DNA from 2 places in the Bacillus sp. CIS52 genome. Region 1 is predicted to be linked to the other one. Evidence: riboswitches for the same ligand, from Rfam matches in the RefSeq annotation. Region 1 holds a riboswitch; the other holds the start of a gene.
What was found. Region 1 has a riboswitch for S-adenosylmethionine ahead of metK (methionine adenosyltransferase). Riboswitches for the same ligand answer to the same signal wherever they lie in the genome.
Positions count from the first base shown of each region.

Region 2: another riboswitch for S-adenosylmethionine. It lies ahead of ACH32G_RS03800 (bifunctional homocysteine S-methyltransferase/methylenetetrahydrofolate reductase); the one in region 1 lies ahead of metK (methionine adenosyltransferase).

Region 1 covers NZ_JBIUFR010000002.1:19,701-25,709, forward strand. The annotation lists gene ACH32G_RS09995 (ABC transporter ATP-binding protein) at 1-392, opposite strand, end outside; gene ACH32G_RS10000 (ABC transporter substrate-binding protein) at 404-1,408, opposite strand; gene ACH32G_RS10005 (alpha/beta hydrolase family protein) at 1,548-2,321, shown strand; gene ACH32G_RS10010 (DUF2584 domain-containing protein) at 2,379-2,621, shown strand; gene pckA (phosphoenolpyruvate carboxykinase (ATP)) at 2,664-4,247, opposite strand; SAM riboswitch class I at 4,445-4,583, shown strand; gene metK (methionine adenosyltransferase) at 4,753-5,955, shown strand.
Region 2 covers NZ_JBIUFR010000001.1:835,506-841,087, reverse strand. The annotation lists gene ACH32G_RS03810 (pentapeptide repeat-containing protein) at 2-628, opposite strand; partial or broken gene ACH32G_RS03805 (GNAT family N-acetyltransferase) at 812-940, opposite strand; gene ACH32G_RS03800 (bifunctional homocysteine S-methyltransferase/methylenetetrahydrofolate reductase) at 1,019-2,860, opposite strand; SAM riboswitch class I at 2,950-3,071, opposite strand; gene ACH32G_RS03795 (YajQ family cyclic di-GMP-binding protein) at 3,172-3,663, opposite strand; gene ACH32G_RS03790 (CvfB family protein) at 3,763-4,659, shown strand; gene ACH32G_RS03785 (DUF3941 domain-containing protein) at 4,828-4,950, opposite strand; gene ACH32G_RS03780 (DegV family protein) at 5,000-5,582, opposite strand, start outside.

The DNA of each region.
Region 1 (6,009 bases):
TATTTTTTTTCGACGCCGATTAATCCGAGTTTAGGCAGAAGGCTGAGAACTTCAGCCCTTTTTTCTTCTGTTAATGTTTTGGAAATGTGTAAACCGAGCAGGACGTTTTCCTCAATTGATTTCCAAGGAAATAAATAATCCTGCTGAAGCATATAGCCGATTTGGTGTTCTTTATGGTTCGGCACGCTTCCTTCAATCAGCACCCGGCCTTGCGCGGGGGCGATAAGGCCGGCCAGAATGGACAGGAGTGTGGTTTTTCCGCATCCGCTCGGCCCGAGAAAAGAGATGAAATCCCCTTTTTCAATATGAAAATGTATATCTTTCACGGCGGTTGTTCTTTCTTTCAGCGAGAAATAAGTATGTGTCACATGATCCACTTGTAAAAAAGACATTCATGTTCCTCCTATTGTTCTGAGGTGGCTTTTTTGGCGATTGTTGTGTTGACGAGTTTGCTGTACGGAATATGTTTCGGGAGCTCTCCGGCTTCATCCATAATTGATTGGAGCTGTTCCCATTCATCCTCTTGCAGAACAGGGTCTGAAGAGAATGATTTTTGTTTTTTATAGCGTTCTATTGATGCTTCAATAATGGCCGGGTCGGTATCTGCAAATTCCTTTTGAATCGTTTTTGCGATGTCTTTGGCCGGGTGGCTTTCCACCCATTGCTGGGCGCGGTAAATGGCGCGGGTGAATTTTTCCGCCGTTTTTTCATTGTTTTTTAAATAGCTTTCTTTTGCCATAAAAGTTGTGTAAGGCACTTGGCCTGAAGCTTCTCCGAAGGATGCGACGATATGGCCGATGCCTTCTTTTTCAAATTGGGATGCCGTCGGTTCAAACAGCTGCACATAATCACCGGTGCCGGATGCAAATGCGTTGGAAATGTTGGCGAAATCAATGTTTTGAATCAGGTTGATGTCTTTTTTCGGCTGTATGTGATGTTTTTTCAGGACGTACTCACCGGCCATTTGAGGCATGCCGCCTTTTCGCTGGCCGAGAAATGTTTTTCCTTTTAAATCGTCCCACTTGAATGATGTCTCATCCTTCCGCGCCACGAGAAAAGTGCCGTCTGTCTGCGTCAGCTGCGCGAAGTTGATGATAGGATCTTTAGCTCCTTGCGCTTCCACGTAAATAGATGTTTCAGAACCGACCAGCGCGATGTCAGAGCCGTTTGACAAAAGCGATGTCATCGTTTTGTCTCCGCCCCATGTTGTTTGAAGAGACACTTGAAGCCCTTCTTTTTTAAAGAAACCCTTCGCTTCAGCGACATACATAGGCGTATAGAAGACGGAGTGTGTGACTTCCGCCACCTTCACCTTTGTCAGACTTTCTTCCTGTCTGCAGGCCGGAAGAATGAGCAGGAATAGGGCGCATATGACAAAGATACAGCTCGTTTTGAGCCATTTGTTCACGTTGTAACCTCCTTATATTAAGCGTTAAAATAACCCTTTTTGCTTTACATATCGTATGATGGGTATAAAAAATGTGTGAGTGCCCATATTCAGGTTGGGAAAGAATAAAAAAACTGATGATGAAGGAGGCTCATTTGCTTTGCTGGTTGAAAAGAGAAGGTTTCCGTCTCCGAGCCCGCATGTCCGGCTCTTTGCGGTATGCTACGAGTCAGAAGGGCTGAAGGTAAAGGGGCTCCTTGCCGAGCCTGCGGCGCCGGGAACATACGACGGTTTTTTATATTTGCGCGGCGGCATAAAAAATGTCGGCATGGTCCGCCCGGGAAGAATCGTTCAGTTCGCTTCCCAAGGCTTTGTCGTGTTTGCACCTTATTACAGAGGCAATCAGGGCGGCGAGGGAAATGAAGATTTTGCGGGAGAGGACAGAGAGGACGCGTTTTCCGCTTTCCGCCTGCTTCGGGATCACCCGAACGTCAGGGAAGGCCGGGTTCATATTTTCGGGTTTTCCCGGGGCGGCATCATGGGGCTTTTGACTGCGATCGAGATGGGGCATCAGGCGGCTTCGCTCGTCTCTTGGGGCGGTGTGAGTGATATGGTGCTTACTTATGAAGAGCGGAAGGATATGCGGCGGATGATGAAGCGGGTGATCGGCGGCACGCCGAAAAAGGTGCCGGATGAATACAGATGGCGTTCGCCGTTTGAAAAAGCAGACCGTATTCAAGCGCCTGTGCTGCTCATCCATGGCGAGAATGACGAAAATGTTTCGATCGAACATGCCCGGATGATTGAGGACAGGCTGAAAGAGGTGGGAAAACCGGTAGAAACCTGGTATTACAGCGGTTTTACGCATTATTTTCCGCCGCAGGAAAATAGACGCATAGTCCGGCGTCTGGCGGAATGGATGAAGACAAGGTAAGATAACGGATTTATGATATGATAATAAAGAAAAAGAGAATGAAAGGGGATTTTCATTTTGGGAATGCCTGTTGAATTTAATACAATGATTGTGACAAAAGGCAATGAAAAACGGATAGAGGAAAATATTTTTTTATTGGAGAAAGAGGGCTACCGCGTTTATCCTCTTGATATTCCGATGGACGTGCGCAAAACAAAAAACGGCGAGAAATCCGGGACCGGCGAAGTCCAAAAGCTCGAATGGGCGAACGGACGGACGAGCATTACATACAGACTCACTTCGCTTCATTCGACTAACTGAAAAAACAAAAGCCGAGGGCAGCAGCGCCCTTGGCTTTTTTGATTAAACGAGAGGCCCGCCGGCTTTGGCGATCGAGTCTGCATGAGAAAACTTTTTAAAGTTTTCTTTAAACTCATTGGCTAAAAACAGCGCCTTTTCGTTGTATGCTTTTTTATCGCTCCATGTGTTTTCAGGCTGAAGAACCTCATCCGGAACGCCCGGAACGTGAACGGGGCTGTGCAGGCCGAAAATGCTGTCTGCCGTCATATCTGTCTGATCAAGCGTGCCGTCAATTGCGGCTTTTACCATCGCTCTTGTATACGAAAGTTTCATCCGCTCTCCGACTCCGTACCCTCCGCCGGTCCAGCCTGTGTTGACCAGGAAGACTTGAGCGCCGTGCTCGTCGATTTTATGCCCGAGCATTTCGGCATAGACGTGAGCCGGAAGCGGCAGGAAAGGTGAACCGAAACACGTGGAGAAAGTCGTTTGCGGAGATGTCACGCCGCGCTCGGTTCCCGCGAGTTTGCTTGTGTACCCGCTTAAGAAATGATACATTGCCTGTTCCTTCGTCAGTTTGCTGATCGGAGGGAGCACCCCGAACGCGTCCGCCGTTAAAAAGACGATCGCCTGCGGATGGCCGGCAATGCTCGGCTGCACGATATTGCCGATCATCTCAATCGGATACGCGGCTCTTGTGTTTTCCGTGTAGAAGGAATTGTCGTAATCCGCCTCACCCGTTTTTTCATCAAGCACAACATTCTCAAGAACAGAGCCGAAGCGGATCGCACGAAAAATCTGCGGTTCTTTTTCTTCGCTCAGATTGATACATTTAGCATAACATCCGCCTTCAATGTTAAACACGCCGGAGTCTGACCAGCCGTGCTCGTCATCGCCGATCAGTTTCCGGTCCTCATCGGCCGAAAGCGTCGTTTTCCCCGTGCCGGAAAGACCGAAGAACAAGGCGACATCACCTTTTTCACCGACGTTGGCTGAGCAGTGCATCGGCAGAATATCTTGCTGCGGAAGAAGGAAGTTCATAATGGAGAAAATTGATTTTTTCATTTCTCCGGCGTATTCGGTACCGCCGATTAAAATGACGCGCTTTTCGAAAGATACAATGATAAATGTTTCCGAATGCGTGCCGTCCGTCTCCGGATCCGCTTTAAAATGCGGAGCTGAGAGAATGGTAAAGGGCTGTGCTTCCGAATCCCTTTCAGCCGTCTCCGGTCTGATAAACAGCTGGCGCGCGAACAGGTTGTGCCATGCAAATTCATTTACGACTGTAATCGGCAGTCTGTATTTTTCATCTGCGCCTGCGAATCCTTCAAAAACAAACAGTTCATCTCTCTGTTTTAAGTAGCTGACGACTTTGGCGTACAGCTTTTCAAACGCCTCTTCAGAAATGGGCTGGTTCACTGCGCCCCAATCAATTTGATTTTCTGTGCTTTTTTCACGAACGATAAATTTATCTTTAGGTGATCGCCCCGTATATGCACCGGTAGTGGCGCGTACGGCGCCCGTAGATGTCAGTGTGCCTTCATTTCGGGTGATCACTTTTTCGGTAAGTTTTGGCGCCGATAAATTATGATGCACATTTGGACTTGCGAGTAATGCTTGAAGATCTGCAGTTAAATCAACTAATTTCATAAAACCCTTCCTTTGCCGGTTTATTTGTATTTCGCTGAATGTGGAATTAGTATAACACATATATAAAAATAGTCTATACTGTTTATTATTATTTGTTTGTGTTTTTCCATTGCTTCCTGAAATAAAGGCGCGTAATCGCTTTAATTCATATTGACACTTTCCGCCCTTTTACGATAAGATATTTCATTGAGCGGATACTCTTATCCCGAGCTGGCGGAGGGACAGGCCCGATGAAGCCCAGCAACCGGTTTCTCTGTAAAAAAGCAGGTGAATACACTGTGGGAAACCAAGGTGCTAACCTGATGCAAGGTTTAATATTTCCTTGAGCGATAAGAGTGAAAGGCACACAGACCAAACCCTTTCCTCGAGTGGAAAAGGTTTTTTTATTTCATAAAATATGCCAATTAACATTCTCTGATATAGTATGACATTGTATTAAGAGGGAGCGAGTTCCGTATCATATGAGAAGGTCTTTAAAAAGATCTTTTTTCAGGAGGAAAAGTGAATGAGTAAAAACCGTCGACTATTTACATCTGAATCTGTTACTGAGGGTCATCCGGATAAAATCTGTGACCAAATTTCTGACAGCATCTTAGATGAGATTTTAAAAAAAGACCCGAACGCGCGCGTAGCCTGTGAAACATCTGTAACGACAGGCCTTGTGCTGGTAAGCGGAGAGATTACAACTTCAACATACGTTGACATTCCGAAAACAGTCCGTGAAACGATTAAAGAAATCGGCTACACACGGGCAAAATACGGATTTGATGCGGAGACTTGCGCTGTTTTAACATCAATTGATGAACAGTCTGCGGATATCGCGATGGGTGTCGATCAGGCTCTTGAAGCGCGTGAAGGCACAATGAGCGATGCTGAAATCGAAGCTATCGGAGCGGGTGACCAAGGTCTGATGTTCGGTTATGCGTGTAACGAAACGAAAGAGCTTATGCCGCTTCCGATCTCTTTGGCGCATAAATTGGCCCGCCGTTTGAGCGAAGTCCGCAAAGAAGACATTCTTCCGTACCTTCGCCCTGACGGAAAAACGCAAGTTACCGTTGAATATGATGAGAACAACAAGCCGGTCCGCATCGATGCGATCGTCATCTCAACTCAGCACCATCCGGAAATTACGCTTGAGCAGATTCAGCGCAATCTGAAAGAGCATGTCATTAACCCTGTCGTGCCTGAGGAACTGATTGATGACGAAACAAAATACTTCATCAACCCTACGGGACGTTTCGTAATCGGCGGTCCTCAAGGCGATGCGGGACTTACCGGCCGTAAAATCATCGTTGACACATACGGCGGATATGCACGCCACGGCGGCGGTGCATTCTCCGGTAAAGATGCGACGAAAGTAGACCGTTCAGCGGCTTACGCTGCGAGATACGTAGCAAAAAACATCGTGGCTGCAGGACTTGCTGATTCTTGTGAAGTGCAGCTTGCATACGCAATCGGCGTGGCACAGCCTGTATCTATTTCCATCAATACATTTGATACAGGAAAAGCTTCTGAAGAGAAACTGATCGAAGTCGTACGGAATAACTTCGACCTGAGACCTGCCGGCATTATTAAAATGCTTGATTTGCGCCGTCCGATCTATAAACAGACTGCCGCTTACGGCCACTTCGGACGTCACGATGTGGATCTTCCTTGGGAGCGTACTGACAAGGCGGATGCGCTTCGCAAAGAAGCACTAGGAGAATAATTTTATAGCCGCTTATTTAAGCGGCTTTCCCTTTTTGCAGATGCTGCCATGCTT
Region 2 (5,582 bases), on a different contig from region 1:
GTCACGTCACAATGGCCCCGAGCGCTTCTGCGAATGTAACGGCATGCGCCGGAGAGATTCGGCATCCTTTCAGCTTCTCAAGTGAGACATGCAGGTGATCAAATGTGCACGTGCTGATATCCATGTTAAAAAGGGACGTGCCGATGAAGTTTGCGCCGTTCAGATCACATGCCTCAAGATCTGTGTGTTCAAGCGCGGCATCATTCCACTCGCTTTCTGTAAGAGTGCACGTGTCGAACCGGACATGCTTCATATTGGAATAGCTGAAGGAGCTGTAATTTGCGAGGCAGTCTTCAAACTGTACGTTGCGCATGGCGGAATCGGCCAGATTCAAGCCGAGAAGTTTTGAATGCTGAAAGACCGTTCTATGGATGATGCTTCCGCTGAAATCTGCGTTTGAAACATCACATTTTTCAAACAAGACATCCGTACATTCCATATGTCTGAAAGAGACATCTGTAAAAACGGTATTTCTGAAAATGACTTTTTCGGCGCGCAGGCCGTGCAGTTTGCCGCTTATGATGCCGTTTTCAATGACCGCTTCTTTGATCTGATCGTCTTGAAGCGCTTCAGCGAAAGAAAGCACCGGCAGCTCTTTCGGGATTTTCGGTTTTTGGATCGTATTCATCTCATACTCCCTTTTCATAAAAAATAGCTGATCAGCAGTTGACAGATATCGTTTCATACCCGGTGTCCTTGCCGAATTGCATGTTGCTTCATGAACAAAGGGTAATAAAAAAGCGGGGAGGCGTCAATACGGAAGCTGATGAAAAAGCCCTCAGAGGGTGCTTCTCTGGGGGCTTTTTCTGTTTCAGGAGAGTTCTTTATACATGATCACATGGGGGCCGATGCCGGGTATGTCAAAGGGGCCGCCGGTGCTTTGCCAGCCGAGCTTTTCGTAATATCCCTTTACGTGACATCTGGCGTTGCACCAGACAAGCGCCGCCATGCCGCGCGGTACGCCGTGTCTTCTGCTGTGATAAAAAGCCGCCTGTCACATCAGGCGGCCTCTTGATTATCAATGTAAATATACATCGGCCCGCTTTTCATCCTTTTGCTTAATATAAGCAGCGAGCTCTGACGTCAAATCAGAACGGAGAAACGGGGTGATTAAATAAATTCCGTTGAACAGTTCACACGCCGTGTCAAGAAGCGACTTGGCGATGGCGAGGCCCTCGGCTTTCTGCTTCCGTTTGTCTTCGCCGGCGAGCGCCATTTTTTCGCGGATGCTGTCAGACAGCTTAATGCCCGGGATTTCATGATGAATGAACTCTGCATTGCGGCTGCTCGTTAACGGCATGATTCCGATATACACCGGTGTTTTGAGATGTTTTGTTTCATGATGAATGTCAATGAGCTGCTGCTCTGAGTAGACAGGCTGAGACACGAAGTAGTCAGCGCCGCACTCGATTTTTTTCTCCAGCCGTTTTACGGCCTTATCCAAATGACGGACATTCGGGTTAAATGCCCCCGCTACGGAAAAGTTTGTTTTCTTGCCGAGCGGTTTCCCCGATAAAGAAATGCCCTCGTTGAATTGTTTAATCAGCCTGATCAAGTCAAAGGACGTTAAATCATAGACGGAGGTAGCCCCCGGAAAGTCGCCGATTTTTGAAGGGTCGCCGGTGATAGCTAAAATGTCGGTAAGCCCGAGCGTATCCAGTCCCATTAAATGTGACTGAAGGCCGATGATGTTGCGGTCTCTGCATGTAATATGGACGAGAGAACGGATATCAAGGCGCTCTTTCAGCAATGAACCGCAGGCGGCATTGCTGATTCTCGGTGTCGCCAATGAATTGTCGGCGAGCGTCAGCGCTTCTATGCCGGTTTCCTTTAATTCAGCCGCCGCTTGCAGAAATTTGTCAAAATTCAATTTTTTCGGCGGGTCAAGCTCTACGATAATTGACCGTTTTTGCGCGGCGATTTCGTTTAAACTCGGCTCGGTCCGTTCATCCCGGACGGAGATGACTTCTTCTTCCCGTCTGATTTTCACTTCTTTATCAGTGACCGGTGAAAGTCCGCGCACCGCTTCAGCCATGGCTCTGATATGGTTGGGCGTCGTGCCGCAGCAGCCGCCGATTATGCGAGCGCCCTGAGTGCGGAATTGTACGGCGCTTTCCCGGAAATAGGCATCGTCCGTATCATAAACAAGCCGGCCTTCTTCTAAGGACGGAAGGCTGCTGTTCGGATAGACCGATAAATAAGCGTCACGGAAAATCGGCACTTCGGTGAGCGCTTCAATCATGTGGTACGGGCCGAGCCGGCAATTGATTCCCGTTATATCAGCGCCGAGATCGGCAATTGACCTGAGAGCTTCCCGAAGCGGCGTTCCGTCCTGAAGCACGCCCTGTTCGTGCATGGATACGTTCAGCATGATCGGAAGTTCCGTTTCTTTTCTGGCGATCTTCAGCACTTCGCGCGCCTCTTCTAAATCATAGTATGTTTCCAAAAGCAGGCCGTCCGGCTCTTCGTGCAGCAATAAATAAAGCTGCTCCCGAAAGCTGCGTTTAATCTCTTCAAGGCTGTAGGCGTTTTTGTTAAAGGTGCGGATGCCGCCCATCGTTCCCAATACATAAGCGCCGTCTGAGGAAGCGCGCGCGATTCTGACCGCCTCCTGATTGATTTTTTTCGTTTCATCCTCAAGGCCGTATCTGGAGAGCTTAATAAAATTCGCGCCGTACGTGTTCGTCTGGATGATATCTGCACCGGCTTCCACGTATGCCTTATGTATCCGCTTGATCTCATCGGGCTTAGATACATTCAGTTCCTCAAAACATCTGTCAATGCCGTAGGAGTAGAGGAGAGTGCCCATCGCGCCGTCTCCGATTAAAATCCGTTCTTCTAAGTCTTGTAATAGTCCCATTGTTTGCCTCCTTCATCACATTCAGCAAGGAAAAAAGAGAAATAAAAAAAGTCTTCTTAAGAAGAAGACTTTGTAATCATTTGTCTCTCTTCTTATCTTCCAAGCTGTTTTTAGCTTGCTGGATTTAGCACCTTGGTCATGGTTTGGGTAAACCACTACACCGGTTGCTGAAGCGTCGTCGGGCCAGTCCCTCGGCTTCTCTTGATAAGAACGTTCATGTAATTGTCATGGGTTTCCAAAACTTAACTGTGAAAATCCCTTTCTCCAAATTTACCGAAAATAGAGACAATAATCAATAGGAATCACATAATTTATCTGAAATTAATAAATTGAACGTCAATCGGCAGGTCTGCTCCGCGGACGGCTGCAATAATCTGCTGCAGATCATCTTTATTTTTTCCGGTGACGCGCACTTGGTCGTCCTGAATCTGCGACTTAACCTTCAAGCCGGAGTTTTTAATCACCGCGTTGATTTTTTTTGCGTTGTCTTTATCAATGCCCTGTACAAGCTTCGCGCGCTGGCGCACCGTGCCTCCCGATGCATTTTCGATTTTGCCGTATTCAATGTTTTTCGTCGGCACATCCCGTTTAATCAGCTTGCCGCTCAGCACATCCTTGAGCTGATTCAATTTAAACTCATCATCAGAAATCAGAACGAGTTCTTCCTTTTCTAAAGTCACATCGCTTTTAGATCCTTTAAAGTCATAGCGCGTGCCGATTTCTTTCAGCGTCATCTGAATCGCATTCTGCACTTCAGGAAATTCAACTTTGGATACAATATCAAAAGAACTTTCTTTTGCCATGAGAAAACCTCCTATAACATTTCACTTATGTGTTGATTATAGTAGAATAAAGAGAAATGTCCAACAGCACAAAGCATGAATTTGTGCGAATTGGAAAAAATGAGAAAAACATCAGCCTCTGACGGGCGAAGCAGGAAGGACGATAACATGAAACCAGGGCAGCAGCTCACGCTTAGTATAGATCACCAGACCGATTTCGGTTATTTTTTAACGGACGGCGAGGATACGGTTCTTTTACATAACAGTGAAATCACGGAGGATATCGAAGACAGAGATGAAGTGGACGTATTTATTTACGTCGACCATCAGGAAAGACTCGCGGCGACAATGAAAAAGCCGCTCATCAGCTTTTATGATTACGGATGGGTGGAAGTGACGGACGCAGTGGAAGATATGGGCGTATTCGTCGACGTCGGTCTGTCGAAAGACGCGCTCGTCGCAACGGAGCATCTTCCTCCGTACAAATCCGTCTGGCCGCAAAAAGGCGACAGACTGTATTGCATGCTGAAGGTGACAAGCCGCGGACGCATGTTTGCCAAGCCGGCGCCTGAGGATATCATCAGTGAATTATTTACGGATGCAGAGGAAGACGTCATGAATAAAGACTTGACAGGCACGGTGTACAGACTGATCGCATCTGGCTCTTTTCTGATTACAGATGAAGGCATCCGCGCATTTATTCACCCTTCAGAAAGAAAGGAAGAGCCGAGACTCGGCAGCCGCGTGACAGGGCGTGTCATCGAGGTGAAGGAAGACGGCTCCGTCAACATGTCGCTGCTGCCGAGAAAGCAGGACGCGCTTTCGGTTGACGCAGAAGAGATTCTGACCTATCTGAGATCAAGAAACGGCGCAATGCCTTACGGAGACAAAAGCCATCCTGACGATATCCGCGAACGGTTTCATTTAAGCAAAGCCGCCTTTAAGCGGGCGCTCGGGCACCTGATGAAAAACGGCAAAGTGTATCAGGAAAACGGCTGGACATACGAAAAACAATAAATGTTCTGCAAAAACATCGGTGAACAAAAACCGATGTTTTTTATTTCCTCAAAACGCTATATCCTGTATTTATTTATCAGGTCCGCCGGTTTACTATGTAACTGGCGCACTTATGGCCGTACAGAAAAAACAGCCCTCTTTTTCCAAGGTAAGAGGGCTGTTTTGCATTTACAGATGGTCCGGTTTTTTTGAATTCTGTTTTTTTCCCGCCTGCCGGTTTTTTTCGGCAAGCCGGTTCTTTTTTTGATTTAAGGCGTTATTATCCAGCGGTTTTTTGTCATCATCTTTCATGCGGCAAAGCCTCCCTTCTTTACGATAGGATGCCCGCCGGCATTGGAAATTATGGCTTCAGGAAAAAAATCGCGAGCGTTCCCGGCCCGGAATGGGCGCCGATGGCGGAACCGATTGAATGAAGAATGATCTCTTTCGGACCGAACGCATCTTCAATCATCTCTTTCATGCGAAGCGCCGTCTCTTCATTGTCGGCATAGCTGATTCCGACCGTTTGATCCGGCCAATCGCCGCCTTCTTCCTTCATCATTTCTAAAATCCGTTTAAACAGTTTCTTCTGTCCGCGCAATTTTTCGAGCGGCACGAGTCTGCCGTCAGCCACATGCAGGATCGGTTTGATGTTCAAAAGCCCGCCGACAAAAGCGGACGTTTTTGAAATCCTGCCGCCCCGCGCGAGATAAGCGACATCATCGACCGTAAATATATGTTTCATCCGTGCGCAAAAGCTCTTTACAGACGTTTCGATTTCTTGTATTGTATTCCCGTTAACACAGAGTGTTTGCGCATGCATCACCGCGAGGCCGCATCCCAATGAAGCGCATTTGGAATCTACAATCCGTAAATCAAAATCGGGAAATTCCTCTTTGATTTCATTGGCGACCATCACGGCCGTCTGATAAGTGCCGGAAAGA